3 regions of the Planococcus alkaliphilus genome follow, and region 1 is predicted to be linked to each of the others. Evidence: riboswitches for the same ligand, from Rfam matches in the RefSeq annotation. Region 1 holds a riboswitch; each other region holds the start of a gene.

Region 1 (4,191 bases):
CAGTCATCTGCCTGGCTTGGCCAATATTCTCTTCCTGTTCCCTGTAGCCTTTTTTCAGCTTTGACTGAATCAGTTTATTCGCTTCTAGCAGGCAATGTTCTTCTGAAGAAAACTCTTTCGTATTGATGGAGCCTTGCGTTCCGATTTTTCCGTAAGAGACGATAAACATATTTCCCTGCACTTTGATCTTCCAAAACTTGTTTGAATAAGCGGTGATGCAGACGAGTGATTTTTCCATGGAATTCTCCTATCGTTCCTTATATAATCTGAATGATATTAACCCATATTATCATGTTTTGTCAGAAGGCCATCGTGCTAAAATAAAAAAATCCGCCAAGAATTGGCGGATTTGAACTTATTTCTTTTAATTTAATTTCGTCCCATTAAAATCCAGTTTCCAAATACTCGACAAATTCCGCCTCGGATGACGCTTCTGCATAATCCATGGCTGACATCCCATCCGGGCCCTCAAGCTCCGGATCAGCGCCATAATCTAAAAGCAATAAAGCCGTATCGTATTCACCATAATAGACGGCATTCCCGATGGCGGTGTCATAATCATCCATGGAATTAACGTTTGCTCCATTTTCAATTAAGTATGCAGCCATTTCGTTATCACCATTAAAAACTGCATACATTAAAGCGGAACTTCCATCAGCATCGACTGCATGAATATCTTCTCCATTAGCTACAGCTTCTTCAGCACCTGCTAAATCGCCCTCAGCTGCGGCAACAATCAATGGCGTCTGCCCATCAATCGAAAAATCCTCCTCAGCATAAAGCGCATCGTCAAACCCATTTAGAAATTGGGAGTAGACGAGTGTTCCACCGGCAAAAAGCGCAATGCTAATGAAATAAACAGCTGTTATGCCCACAAAAATCAGTGTTGCCCCAATGGCAATTCTTCCCGTATTCTGTGTGTAGATAGGGGCATCGTTTCCTTCAAACTGCTGGATTGCCTGAATGCGTTTTGGCAGGAGCGGATGGGACGAAAGCACTTCGCTGAGCCAGACGATGCCGTTCGATTCGGATGAAATCTGTTCGCGGTAAGCTTCTTCATTGACTTCGCTATACATTTTCTTGCCGATGCCGAGAAGCGTCAATGCGCGTTTTGCAGCCGCAGCGTTTTGGATCGTGAAAGCTGCATGGCGGTCGCAAGTGTATTCGCATGAACGGCTGTAGGCCTGGCTCAAGAAAGGAATAAACCCTGCCGGCACAATCAAAAGATTCTTCCAGACATGGCGTCGTTTCACATGTGCCAGTTCGTGGGCGATGATGAAGTCGAGTTCTTCTTGGCCCTGCTCACATGCCAGTTCAAACACTTCTGAATATAAGACGACCATGTCGCGGCCGAAAAAACGGGTCGCAAAGGCGTTCAATGCACCCTCCGACTGAATGACAAAAACTTCTGGAACTTTTTTGAGTTCCATTTCTTTTGAAAGAATTTGCACTCGTTCGTAGACATCCGGAAATTGGCGTTCGTGGATCCGCACGCCGTTTCCGCGTATGGATCCTAACATCATGGCGTTGGCAAAAAGCATAAAAGCAAAAATGATAAGGGCGATGGCAATGCCGACGACAGAAATGATGGCGAATACATAAATGATGATACTGAAAATCAAGCTAGTGATGAAATAGATGGTTTCTCTGTTCGACTGAATTGCAGATTTGTCCAATGATCCTCTTCCCTTCAATATGGAATAACTTACATATAATAGCACATGGAGTCAGAAAGAAATACTTGAATTCAAAGTATTTGAATCCTGCCTTATGTTATTTAGGTGCTTTACTTCCTTATCCATATCCGCTACACTGAACTCAACCGGGCAAACCCGGCCCACAAAAACCGCATACCGTTTACTGCACTAGGGGTGCCCATTATGGCTGAGATGCAAGCGCAAGCTTCAATCCCTTATAACTCGATCAGGTTAGGACCTGCGTGAGGAAGTGCGGCGCATTTCTGAAATGATTCCTTTTGAAATTATTTGTAGATTATGGCTGCATCTTCGCGGATGCGGCTTTTTTTGTGCACATTTTTAGGAGGAATTCAATATGGAACCATTGCAATGCGGCACTAGCCCGATTGTCGGATTTCGCTTTTCGCTTCATCCGATGACCGGCGATTTCATTAAAATCATCAAAGGGGCACTGAATGAAACAGACACTTCGAATGTCTGGATGCATACAGACGACGTCTCTACGGTGATTCGCGGAAAACAGAATCATGTCTTCAACGTCGCAAAAGCACTAGCTTTGCATGCGGCAAAAACCGGTGAACATGTCGCGCTTTCGGGCACTTTTTCCATCGGCTGCCCCGGCGACTCGGCGGGAGATGTGTATTTGGAAAAATCGGATGAATTGTTGAACACAGATACCACCAAGCAATATGTCTCTTCTCAATTTGCGCTATATCCAATGAACAACCCGGATTATATGGCGGTTATTTACCGTGAAGTGGACCGTGCAAAAGAACAAGGTGTCTTTAATGATTCGATGCATTACGCAAGCGGCATTCATGGCGATATTCATGAGGTCTTTGCCTTTTATGAAGAAGCATTTACAAATGCCCGTTCAGAAGAGCATCGCCATCTCGTCATGACGGTATCGATGAGCATCAATAGCCCATCACACGGAGGCAAATAAAATGCTGACATCGTGGAAATTAAAAGAAGTCGTGTTAATGTCTTTATTTGCGGTTGTCTTCGGCATCGTTTATTTGGTATTTGTCCACGTTTCGAACATTTGGGCGGCTGTAATCGGTCCGCTCGCCTATGAATGGATGTTCGGGATCTGGTTTATCGTTTCGATCATTTGCATGAACATCATCCGAAAACCAGGAGCCGCGGTGTTATCGGAATCGATGGCTGCAGCGATTGAAGTGCTGCTTGGGAACGCGGTCGGCCCCCGCCTCCTATTGTCTGGCATTGTACAAGGCCTAGGCGCAGAAGCGGCTTTTGCCATAACTGGCTACAAGCATTTCAATGTTGCTGTGCTGATGCTTGCCGGCGCCGGTTCCGCCGTCTTCAGTTTTGTATACGGCTATTTCATTTCAGGCTATGCAGCACTCGACCCTTCTTTTGTCGCTTTGATGTTTACCTTGCGTGTGCTCAGCGGCATGATTATTGCTGGGATCGGCGGGAAATTCATTTCGGATGGCCTGCTTGCGACGGGTTCGCTTCGCGGCTACGCCATTTCTCGTTCGAAGAAAAGTGATGCCCGTGCATGAAGCCGTTTTTTCACTTAGACAGATTGGCTTCCGTTTTCCAGACGACGAACAGCCGACCTTGTCTGCTATTTCCTTTGATATCCATAACGGAGAACGCGTTGTCATTTCAGGGCCAAGCGGCTGCGGGAAAAGTACGCTTCTTTACCTCTTGAATCGCTTATACCCGCTTAATTGCGATGGAGAGCTCACAGGCAGCATCCGGCTTTTCGGGAAAGATGCTGAGTCGTATGCGCCGGGTGAAATCAACCGCCGGGTCGCGACCGTCTTCCAGGATCCCGATTCCCAGTTTTGCATGCCGACGGTTGAAGAAGAACTGGCTTTTACTCTGGAGAATTTGCATGTTCCCCGTGAGAAAATGAACGCAAAAATCACAGCAGTTTTAGAGCTGACTGGTTTGTCAGCCTTACGCCATGAAGTGATTCAATCCCTATCAGGCGGTATGAAGCAGCGGATTGCAGCTGCTTGTGCGTTGGTCATGGAACCTGAAGTGCTGTTATTGGACGAACCGATCTCGCATTTGGATCCTGTAACTGCGAAAGAGTTTATCCACTGGCTAGACCATTTGCAGCAAGACTTGAATTTGACAATTGTTGCCGTAGAGCACCGGCTCGACTTATGGGATTCTTTTTTCAGCCGGGAAATCCAATTGGATCCCTCTGGCTGTTTTATCAGCGACAAAATAGCCAGTGTCCGTTCTCCAGTTTCATTGCCTGAACGGATTTCGTCAATGGGTTCAGAAACCGTTCTAAAGGCTGAAGGAATTGCAGTAAAGGCCAATGGGAAAGAACTCTTGTCCGGTCTATCATTTACTGCCCATAAAGGTGAAATCATGGTCGTTGCCGGGCCAAATGGCAGTGGGAAATCTTCGTTATTAAAGGCATTATGCGGAATATACCCGCTTAATGCCGGGAGCATCCAATCACCTGGAGTCGGATTTGTGCCGCAGTCTCCTGAGTATTTATTCT
Region 2 (4,191 bases), 1.2 Mb from region 1:
ATGAAGAAAGAAATCTTCTGCGACATATTCGTCCTTGCCATGGCCTCCTTTGATGATGACCGACTCGGAGCCATACGACAGAATCTTTTGCGCCGCCAGTTTCCGTGACTTGGAGTCAATGATGTCGATACCGCTCAAGACTTCCGCTTCGGGTATATTCGGCGTCACTACGGCAGCTATAGGCAGCAATTCCTTTTTCAGTGCAGCCCCTGCTTCTGCGCGCAATAAATTCGCTCCGCCTTTTGCAATCATGACCGGGTCGACGACCAGCTGCCGCCAATTGAAATGCCGAATCCACTTGGCCGTTTCTTCAATGATTTCTTCATTAAATAACATTCCGGTTTTCAATGCCGCTAGCTGAAAATCCTTTCCGACAGCCTGCAATTGAGTCCGAACGGCTTCTCTTGACATTGGGTAAATAGCGGCAACGCCTAGCGTATTCTGAGCGGTCACGGCCGTCAGAACAGAAGTCGAATAAACTCCGAGTTCCTGGAATGTTTTAATGTCCGCTTGAATTCCTGCGCCTCCTCCGGAATCCGATCCGGCAATGGTTAATACTTGTGGAATCATTTTTGCTGCAGCTCCTTTCCGGCGGGCAATTCGTTATCGCCTTTCCCAGTTCGGGACAATTGGTTCAGGAATTCGATTTGAAAACTGCCAGGCTCGGGAGCTGAGTGGCTTGCTCGTTCCCCTGCTTTCCCGTAAAAACGCAAGGCTTCTGCGGCAGCACTTAAAATATTATCCGGATAAACGGCTAGATAGGCAGCAACCACTGCACTTAGCAGGCAGCCAGATCCGGTAATCGCCGACATGAGCGGATGCCCAAAAGGAATTTCCACGATTTCTTTGCCATCCGTAAGAATATCAATTGAACCTGTTACGGCTACAACCAGACCGAGCCTGCCTGCAGCTTCGACTGCCAGCTGCTTCATATCCGCTTCACCGCTGCCGGCATCGACGCCTTTCCCTTGCCATTCGGTTCCGCAAATCGCGGCAAGCTCGCCTGCATTGCAGCGCAACACGGCAATATTCACTTCCGTTAAAATTCTTTTCGCCGCAGCTGCTCTGAAAGCTGTCGCTCCTACACCTACAGGATCCAGTACGACTGGGCGGCCCAATTGATTCGCTGTCTTTCCGGCAATGAGCATGCTTTCCAAAGTTTGTACGTTCAAGGTTCCAATATTGAGTGACACGGCTCCAGCAATTGCCGCAAGTTCAGCGGCTTCTTCCGGCGCTTCGCCCATGATCGGAGAAGCCCCAATGGCAAGCAATCCATTGGCCTGGAAGTTTGAAACGACGTGATTCGTAATGCAGTGGACAATCGGATTTTCAGCGCGCAATTTCTCACTCACTTTAAACACCCACCTTCGTGTATGGCTTTACCGTCCATGTCTGCATCGTCCAAGCTTGTTCCCAAAAATTCCATTCGTAATAGCTGCTTCTGCGGAAACGGTCCTTCAGTTCTTTGCGCCGTGTTTCGGTTAGTCCTTCTGCGAGAAGGTCCATCCGCTCGATCTGTTCGTTTACAAGTGCCGCAAATTCCTCTCCGCCATAAGTTTCGATCCAGCGGCTGTAGATTGGATGATCCGGCTTCGCTTCTTTAAGCCGGTCGCCGATTTCCTGATAAAGCCAGTAACAAGGAAGAATTGAAGCGAGGACGTCCGCCAAATCCCCTTCAGCCGAGCGGTACATATGCGATACATACGCGTAAGCATTCGGCGATGGTTCAAATTCATCCCAATCCTCTTCGGTCACTCCAAGAAGTTTCATGAATGATTCGTGCAAAGCCATTTCAGCCGCACAAGTATGCTCGGCATGAAATGCGAAGCGTTTGGTCGTTTCTAAATCTTTGGCTTTTACCGCACCGATTGCCTGTACTTTTGCAAAATGTGTTAAGTAATAGGCATCCTGCATAACGTAATAGCGAAAAATGTCTAAAGGCAGTGTCGCGTCTGCGATTCCTTTGACAAACGGATGTTCAAAACTTGCTTCCCATACTCCATTGCACTCCAACCGGACTTCTTCACAAAATTTCATTTCGCCATCTCCTTTTTTGCAAATAAAAACGCCACTCTCCAGTTAAGGAAAGCGGCGTGTGCGTATGCATTGAAAGATAGAGAAATAGCATGCTTCTCGCCACTTCCCTACGCTGGTATGATCCAGATCAGGTTCAAAGGGTCCGGGCTTATGCCCGTCTCAGCCGATATCCGGCTCCCCTAGTGGGTGTTTTATTTGGTTGTCGAAATCACTATAGCACAGATTCAACTTCTGCAAAAGATTTATCTGAGTTTTCAGCTTTGATGCGCATCCCATTCTCGGTATCAAAAAAGTGGGCATGCGACATATCAAAAGCCAGGCGAGCTGTATGGCCCGGCTCGATTGCGGTATCTGCCTCAACGCGCGCAATAAATTCCTGTTCAGCATAAGTGGCATAGAGAATGGTTTCTGCACCCGTCAATTCGGAAACGGTGATTGTCGCATCAAACTCACTGACCGGGAGTCCGGATAAATCTTCGCTGTTGACGTGGATATGTTCCGGCCGAATTCCCAGTGTCAGATGCTTGCCTTCATACCCGCGGCTATTCAGAACATCCAAGGTTTCCCGCGGGATGCTAATTGTCCGATCTCCCAACACAAATGCCCCTTTTTCCAATCGTCCATCAAAAAAGTTCATTGCCGGCGACCCGATGAAGCCTCCAACAAAACGGTTGGCTGGAAAATCGTAGACTTCTTTCGGGCTGCCGACTTGCTGGATATGGCCGTCCTTCATAATGACAATGCGCGTTGCCATCGTCATCGCTTCGGTCTGGTCATGCGTGACATAAATGGTCGTAGTTTTCAGCCGATGATGCAGCTTAGCAATTTCCGCCCGCATTTGGACGCGCAGTTTTGCATCCAAGTTTGAAAGAGGCTCGTCCATGAGGAAGACCTTGGCATCCCTGACAATTGCGCGCCCGAGCGCCACCCGCTGCCGCTGCCCGCCTGACAAAGCTTTCGGTTTTCTATCCAAGTATTCCCGCAAGCCAAGAATGTCCGCCGCATCTTCTACGCGCTTTCGGATATCCGCTTTCTTAAACTTACGCAATTTTAGTCCAAAAGCCATGTTTTCGAAGACCGTCATATGGGGATATAAAGCGTAGTTCTGAAAAACCATGGCAATATCCCGCTCTTTCGGCTGGACCTCATTCATCCGTTTTCCATCGATGAAGAATTCGCCTTCCGTTATCTCCTCGAGGCCAGCAATCATGCGCAAAGTCGTCGATTTCCCACAGCCCGAAGGACCAACGAAGACGATGAACTCCTCATTTTGGATTTCAAGATTAAAGTCTGTTACCGCTGTTGCGCCGTTGTCATAAGTTTTACCCAGATTTTTAATTGAAATCTCTGCCATTTTCAATTTCCCCATTTCTTTTTCTTAATTATATACAGTTTTCTGTTTATTACAAATACAACATAGAAAAGCAGAAGAACTTGTTATATACTTACCCACAAGAAGGAGCTTCTATGCTTCTTCAATTTGAAAGGAGGCTCGAGTATAAATAATTCTGTCGAGTACCCCTAATTACTTCGACAATCAAAGTAATTTCACGGTAAATAAAGCAGTATTTATAAACTTAAAGGAGTGAAACCGGATGAAAAACATGAAGATATTCATCATCGCGCTTGTTGGCCTTGCTTTAATGTTAAGTGGTTGCGCCGGCTTCAAGACCAGCAATAATGATGAAGAAGCGGTTAATGAAGACGGTAAAGTGGTTGTAGATTTTTGGACATTCTGGGGTTCTGAAATCCGCCGTCCGATTGTCGATAAAATCGTTGAAGATTTTAACGCATCCCAGGATGAGATCGAAGTCAAGCACACGTATAGCCCTTGGGGAGATATCTGGACGAAGGAATTAGCGGCGATTGCTGCCGGCAATCCTCCTGATGTTGTCATTAACGATATTAATGCCACAGCAATCCGCGGACAGGAACAACAAGCAATGAACTTATCGGAATTCTACGATAACAGTTTCTCAGAGAAATTCTACCCAGAACTTTGGAATGCTACACTTCACGAAGGCGATTCATACGGAATCCCTTTTAATACTGATACACGCGTCCTTTTCTATAATAAAGATGCCTTCGAAGAAGTGGGGCTGGATCCAGAAGATCCGCCGGAAACATGGGCTGAACTGGAAGAATATGCAGCGA
Region 3 (4,191 bases), 1.5 Mb from region 1:
ATTGACCCTAATACCCAAGAAGCGGTCTTGAAGGAACAAGAAGGGGCTGCTGCGCTGTCCATTCAAATGGGATTCTTGAATGACGAAGCAGACAAACAGCGCAGTGTCGCGTTTGTCACTTCAACGGACTCGGAGTTGTTTGAAAACGTCCAAGCAGGTGAAATTATCCTGGACCGTTCTTTGGAAGATGAAGGATTAAAAGTCGGAGATACGCTGACCAACAATCAATTCAGCGGCGAATTTACTGTGAAGGGATTTGTCGATCAGCAAAAGTACAGCCATGCTCCAGTCGCTTTCATCAATATGGAGAACTACAAAGAGATGTACCGGGTAAATGAAATGCAATTGATATTTATTCCAGATGGAGACGAAACCCCAGTCATCGATGGGCTGCAATCGTTTTCGAACAGTGAGTTCCTCAATACGATTCCCAGTTATAGTGCAGAACAGCTATCCCTCAACATGATCGTCTGGTTTCTCGTTGTGATCAGTGGATTGTTATTCGCCATATTCTTCTACATGATGAATGTGCAAAAAATCGGATTGTATGGAATTCTGAAAGCAATCGGCGTGAAGACAAGTACGTTATTTAAAATGATGTGGACGCAGATGTTCTTTATCACCGTCATTGCACTGGCGTTGTCGATTGCGCTCAGCCAAAGTTTCAACTTTATCGCACCGGACGGCATGCCGTTCAGCTTAACCGCAGTGACCACGGTCCAATTGTCCATCGTATTCCTCGTCATCGGTTTTGTCGGCGCTACCCTGTCAGGCATCCAGATCAAAAAAGTCGAACCGCTGCAAGCGATTCAACAAGGAGAGGTGTAATATGACCATTTTCACGATCAATGAACTCAGAAAAACGTTTACAACCGGAGAAGTCTCAGAAGAAATATTAAAAGGGATTAACCTGACGCTGCAGCAAGGTGAAATTACCGCACTTGTCGGTGCTTCCGGATCCGGCAAAAGCACGTTGCTGACAATCGCCGCTGGGCTCCAGCCGGCTTCAGACGGAAAAATCCTGTTCAATGGACAGAATATGACGGATATGAACCAGGAGCAAATTCGAAGAATCAGGGCTCGTGACTTTGGCTTTGTCTTTCAGTCAGCGCACCTCGTCCCTTTTCTTACTGTAGAAGAACAGCTGGCTCTGATGCTCGAAGTAGCGGAAACGACGTTAAAAAAAGGGCAGCAACAAAAGGAAATTGCCGATATCCTGAAACTGATCGGCATGGAACATCGGAAATCGGCGTACCCCGCGTCTTTATCAGGCGGTGAACGACAACGGGTAGCGATTGCCCGGGCCATCATCCACAAGCCTCAGATGCTTTTTGCGGACGAACCGACGGCTAGCCTGGATTCAAAACGGTCAAAGGATGTCATGGAACTGATCCGCAATTTGACGAAAACGTTGAACATCACCACGTTGATGGTAACGCATGACGAGGAGATGCTGGCGTATGCCGACAGCGTCATTACAATGAAAGATGGTTTGGCCGAGTGACGTGTACGCTATTCTTTTTGTTTCCCGCTTAAGCAGTTGCAACAGTATAATACGAGAACCAAAAATTAGAAACTAATCTATCTCGAACCAATAAAATAGATTGACTTTTCCAATTAGCATTTGATAAGTTAAGTTGTATAAATAAGAATCTATGACGAGAAAGAGTAAGAGAAGATGACTGTTCCTCAGAGAGTCGGCGCCTGGTGGAAGCCGATGGACAGATCTTATCCGAAAATCATCTCCGAGATGCAAAGCTGAAATAGTAAGATTTGCCGGATTTCCTCCGTTATCGGGAAGATGTATGATTGTACGTCGACTAAGCGCCGGAATGTTTCTTTTGTATGGAACTTGCGGAATATGGGTGGTATCGCGAGCTAAACTCGTCCCTTTTTTAAGGGACGGGTTTTTTTATACAAAAAATTGAGTATGGCGGTAAAAAAATAGCAGTCACAGTTGTTTTGAGGCTGTAACAGCTAGAAATATGCAACTAAAATTCAGGAGGAATTATGATGAATCGAACCAATGTCGTATTTGCAGGATTTATGCTTTTTTCTTTATTTTTCGGGGCTAGAAATCTGATCTTCCCCCCTCTTCTCGGTTTGGAATCCGGAAGCAGCTTTGGACCAGCGATTACCGGTTTCCTTTTCACAGGTGTTCTATTGCCATTTATGGCCATTATGGCTGTTGCTTTGTCCGATGTTGGCTCTTCCTGCTTCTGTGAACTTGACGCCAGGTATAGTTTTTATAAAAGCCTGAACTCCCCATAAACATCCACCTGCTAAATAGATTACTTCCATTTATCGACGTTAAGCGATGATTGTTGATTTTCCCATAAATCGAAAGAGACTAGCCTATTCCTTAAAAGAAGTTTATCTTCGACTAGAGTTTTTAATTCCTCTGAAGATGGATAAATTCGATGCCAACATGAGTCCTGCCGCTGATATCTGCTAACTGCTCTGGCTCTGGCTCTTGCCTTCCTGTAGAGATAATATGCAACTTTTTAATTTCCATGTATTTTTTCCTTAACTCCCTCCCTAGTGCATAAAAAATACCCGGCAAGTAAAAAAAACCACTCCAGCGATGGAGTGGTTTTGATCATATTTTAGGAATAGATAAAATACATAGCAACCACTTCCCTACGCTAGTTTCAACTAGATCAGGTTCAAAGGGTCCGGATTGCTCCATCTCAGTCTTAAAAAGACTCCCCTAGTGTTTTTATATTCAATTCTCAGAATATCTAAAGTAAGGGTATCATTTCTCGTGAAATATATCCAGTTCATTCTGATTATTGTTAATTAAATACTATTAATCGTAAATGGATACTTATACGAACAAGAAGAAAAGAACTTCTTATATGGCCCCTTTTCTTCCAAGAACTGATGGCATGTATACTGCGTATCAGTCTAAACTTCTTTAATTATTCCTTTTAATAGAACACTTTATGTACTCCACCTCCCCTATTGCATTAGCACATTTGGCCTGATATTACTTCATCATCTTCTCATAATTATCAACAGAGGTTCTTATAAAATTTTATTGAAAAAATAACAGGACTCAATGGATTTATTTTTGAAAAAGCAATTTTGCGAAACCCTTTTGCATATGCTCCGATTCACGTGAGAAAATCTTGCATCCCACGAATTTAATTTGTTAGTTAAATGAGTGTATGACTAGCGTTGCCTAAACTGTGTCGGAGAATTCATCCTCCCCACTAATTCCTTCATCAAGCTTAAATATGTTTCCAGTTTTTCAATTTGATTTTTCTATTCTTCTCATTCAGTTCTTATCTCGTCTCTATATTATGAGAATTATGATCCAGTGGTTTGTATACCAAGAGAAGAATGTAAAAATGCAACCCATGGGCATCTATTGCCTTATTATCCTTAACCATCATAAAAATTTCCATACTTATAAGGGAACTAATAAAGACAAGGCTCCTACTCATTTGGATAGAGTTTGCCTGGAACTACTTCCTTTTTTGTCGGAATTGTAATAGCTTTAGTTGAAGTGACCATTTTGATTGGCTAAAAGAAGGAGGAGTTATTTCATGAGCAGCAGATTATTAGAAAGTATAGAACCTAAAGAAGTTTTTCGGTACTTCGAAGACTTGACCAGAATCCCGCGTTGTTCTGGAAAAGAAGAAAATGTGGTAGCTTACTTGATCGGTTTTGCCGAGCAACACGGATTTGATTGGTGGAAGGACGAAAAACTGAACATCGTCATTAAAAAACCTGCCACAAAAGGATACGAATCAAGACCAACTATCATCTTGCAAGCTCATACAGATATGGTGTGCGAAAAGGATAAAGAGACTGTGCACGATTTTGACACCGACCCGATAAAAATCGAAATCGAGGAAGACCGAATTATCGCAAAAGAAACAACGCTGGGCGCAGACGATGGAATAGGAGTTGCACTGGCATTGGCCCTCTTGGCCGATAAAGATGCAGAGCATCCGAATGTGGAATTAATATGCACTAGTGATGAAGAAAGGGGACTCGTCGGCGCCGAACACTTTGACATGGCAAAGATGGAAGGCGATGTGCTGATTAACTTGGATGCCAACGAGGAAGGGAAATTTGTTGTTGGCTGTGCAGGAGGCCCAGTCGTCAGAATTGAGGTCCCGTTAGAGAGAACAACCATTGTTCCAAACGGAATGACAGTATTGAATATAAGCATCCGCGGGT

The links. A riboswitch is a leader RNA that binds a small molecule or an ion and turns the genes downstream of it on or off. The one in region 1 is predicted to bind thiamine pyrophosphate.
Region 2: linked by a shared signal. The riboswitch ahead of tenA (thiaminase II) and the one ahead of AC2EXB_RS10850 (YkoF family thiamine/hydroxymethylpyrimidine-binding protein) in region 1 are both predicted to bind thiamine pyrophosphate.
Region 3: linked by a shared signal. The riboswitch ahead of AC2EXB_RS18520 (peptide-methionine (S)-S-oxide reductase) and the one ahead of AC2EXB_RS10850 (YkoF family thiamine/hydroxymethylpyrimidine-binding protein) in region 1 are both predicted to bind thiamine pyrophosphate.

Annotation. Positions count from the first base shown of each region.
Region 1 covers NZ_CM168060.1:2,017,605-2,021,795, forward strand. The annotation lists gene AC2EXB_RS10840 (DUF4240 domain-containing protein) at 1-238, opposite strand, end outside; gene AC2EXB_RS10845 (M48 family metallopeptidase) at 384-1,676, opposite strand; TPP riboswitch at 1,858-1,963, shown strand; gene AC2EXB_RS10850 (YkoF family thiamine/hydroxymethylpyrimidine-binding protein) at 2,053-2,643, shown strand; gene AC2EXB_RS10855 (ECF transporter S component) at 2,645-3,226, shown strand; gene AC2EXB_RS10860 (ABC transporter ATP-binding protein) at 3,213-4,191, shown strand, end outside.
Region 2 covers NZ_CM168060.1:3,256,488-3,260,678, forward strand. The annotation lists gene thiD (bifunctional hydroxymethylpyrimidine kinase/phosphomethylpyrimidine kinase) at 1-570, opposite strand, end outside; gene thiM (hydroxyethylthiazole kinase) at 567-1,352, opposite strand; gene tenA (thiaminase II) at 1,354-2,037, opposite strand; TPP riboswitch at 2,125-2,228, opposite strand; gene AC2EXB_RS16975 (ABC transporter ATP-binding protein) at 2,249-3,391, opposite strand; gene AC2EXB_RS16980 (ABC transporter substrate-binding protein) at 3,633-4,191, shown strand, end outside.
Region 3 covers NZ_CM168060.1:3,543,626-3,547,816, forward strand. The annotation lists gene AC2EXB_RS18505 (ABC transporter permease) at 1-828, shown strand, start outside; gene AC2EXB_RS18510 (ABC transporter ATP-binding protein) at 830-1,504, shown strand; T-box leader at 1,647-1,895, shown strand; partial or broken gene AC2EXB_RS18515 (branched-chain amino acid transport system II carrier protein) at 2,047-2,145, shown strand; partial or broken gene AC2EXB_RS18520 (peptide-methionine (S)-S-oxide reductase) at 2,176-2,301, opposite strand; TPP riboswitch at 2,621-2,722, opposite strand; gene pepD (beta-Ala-His dipeptidase) at 3,552-4,191, shown strand, end outside.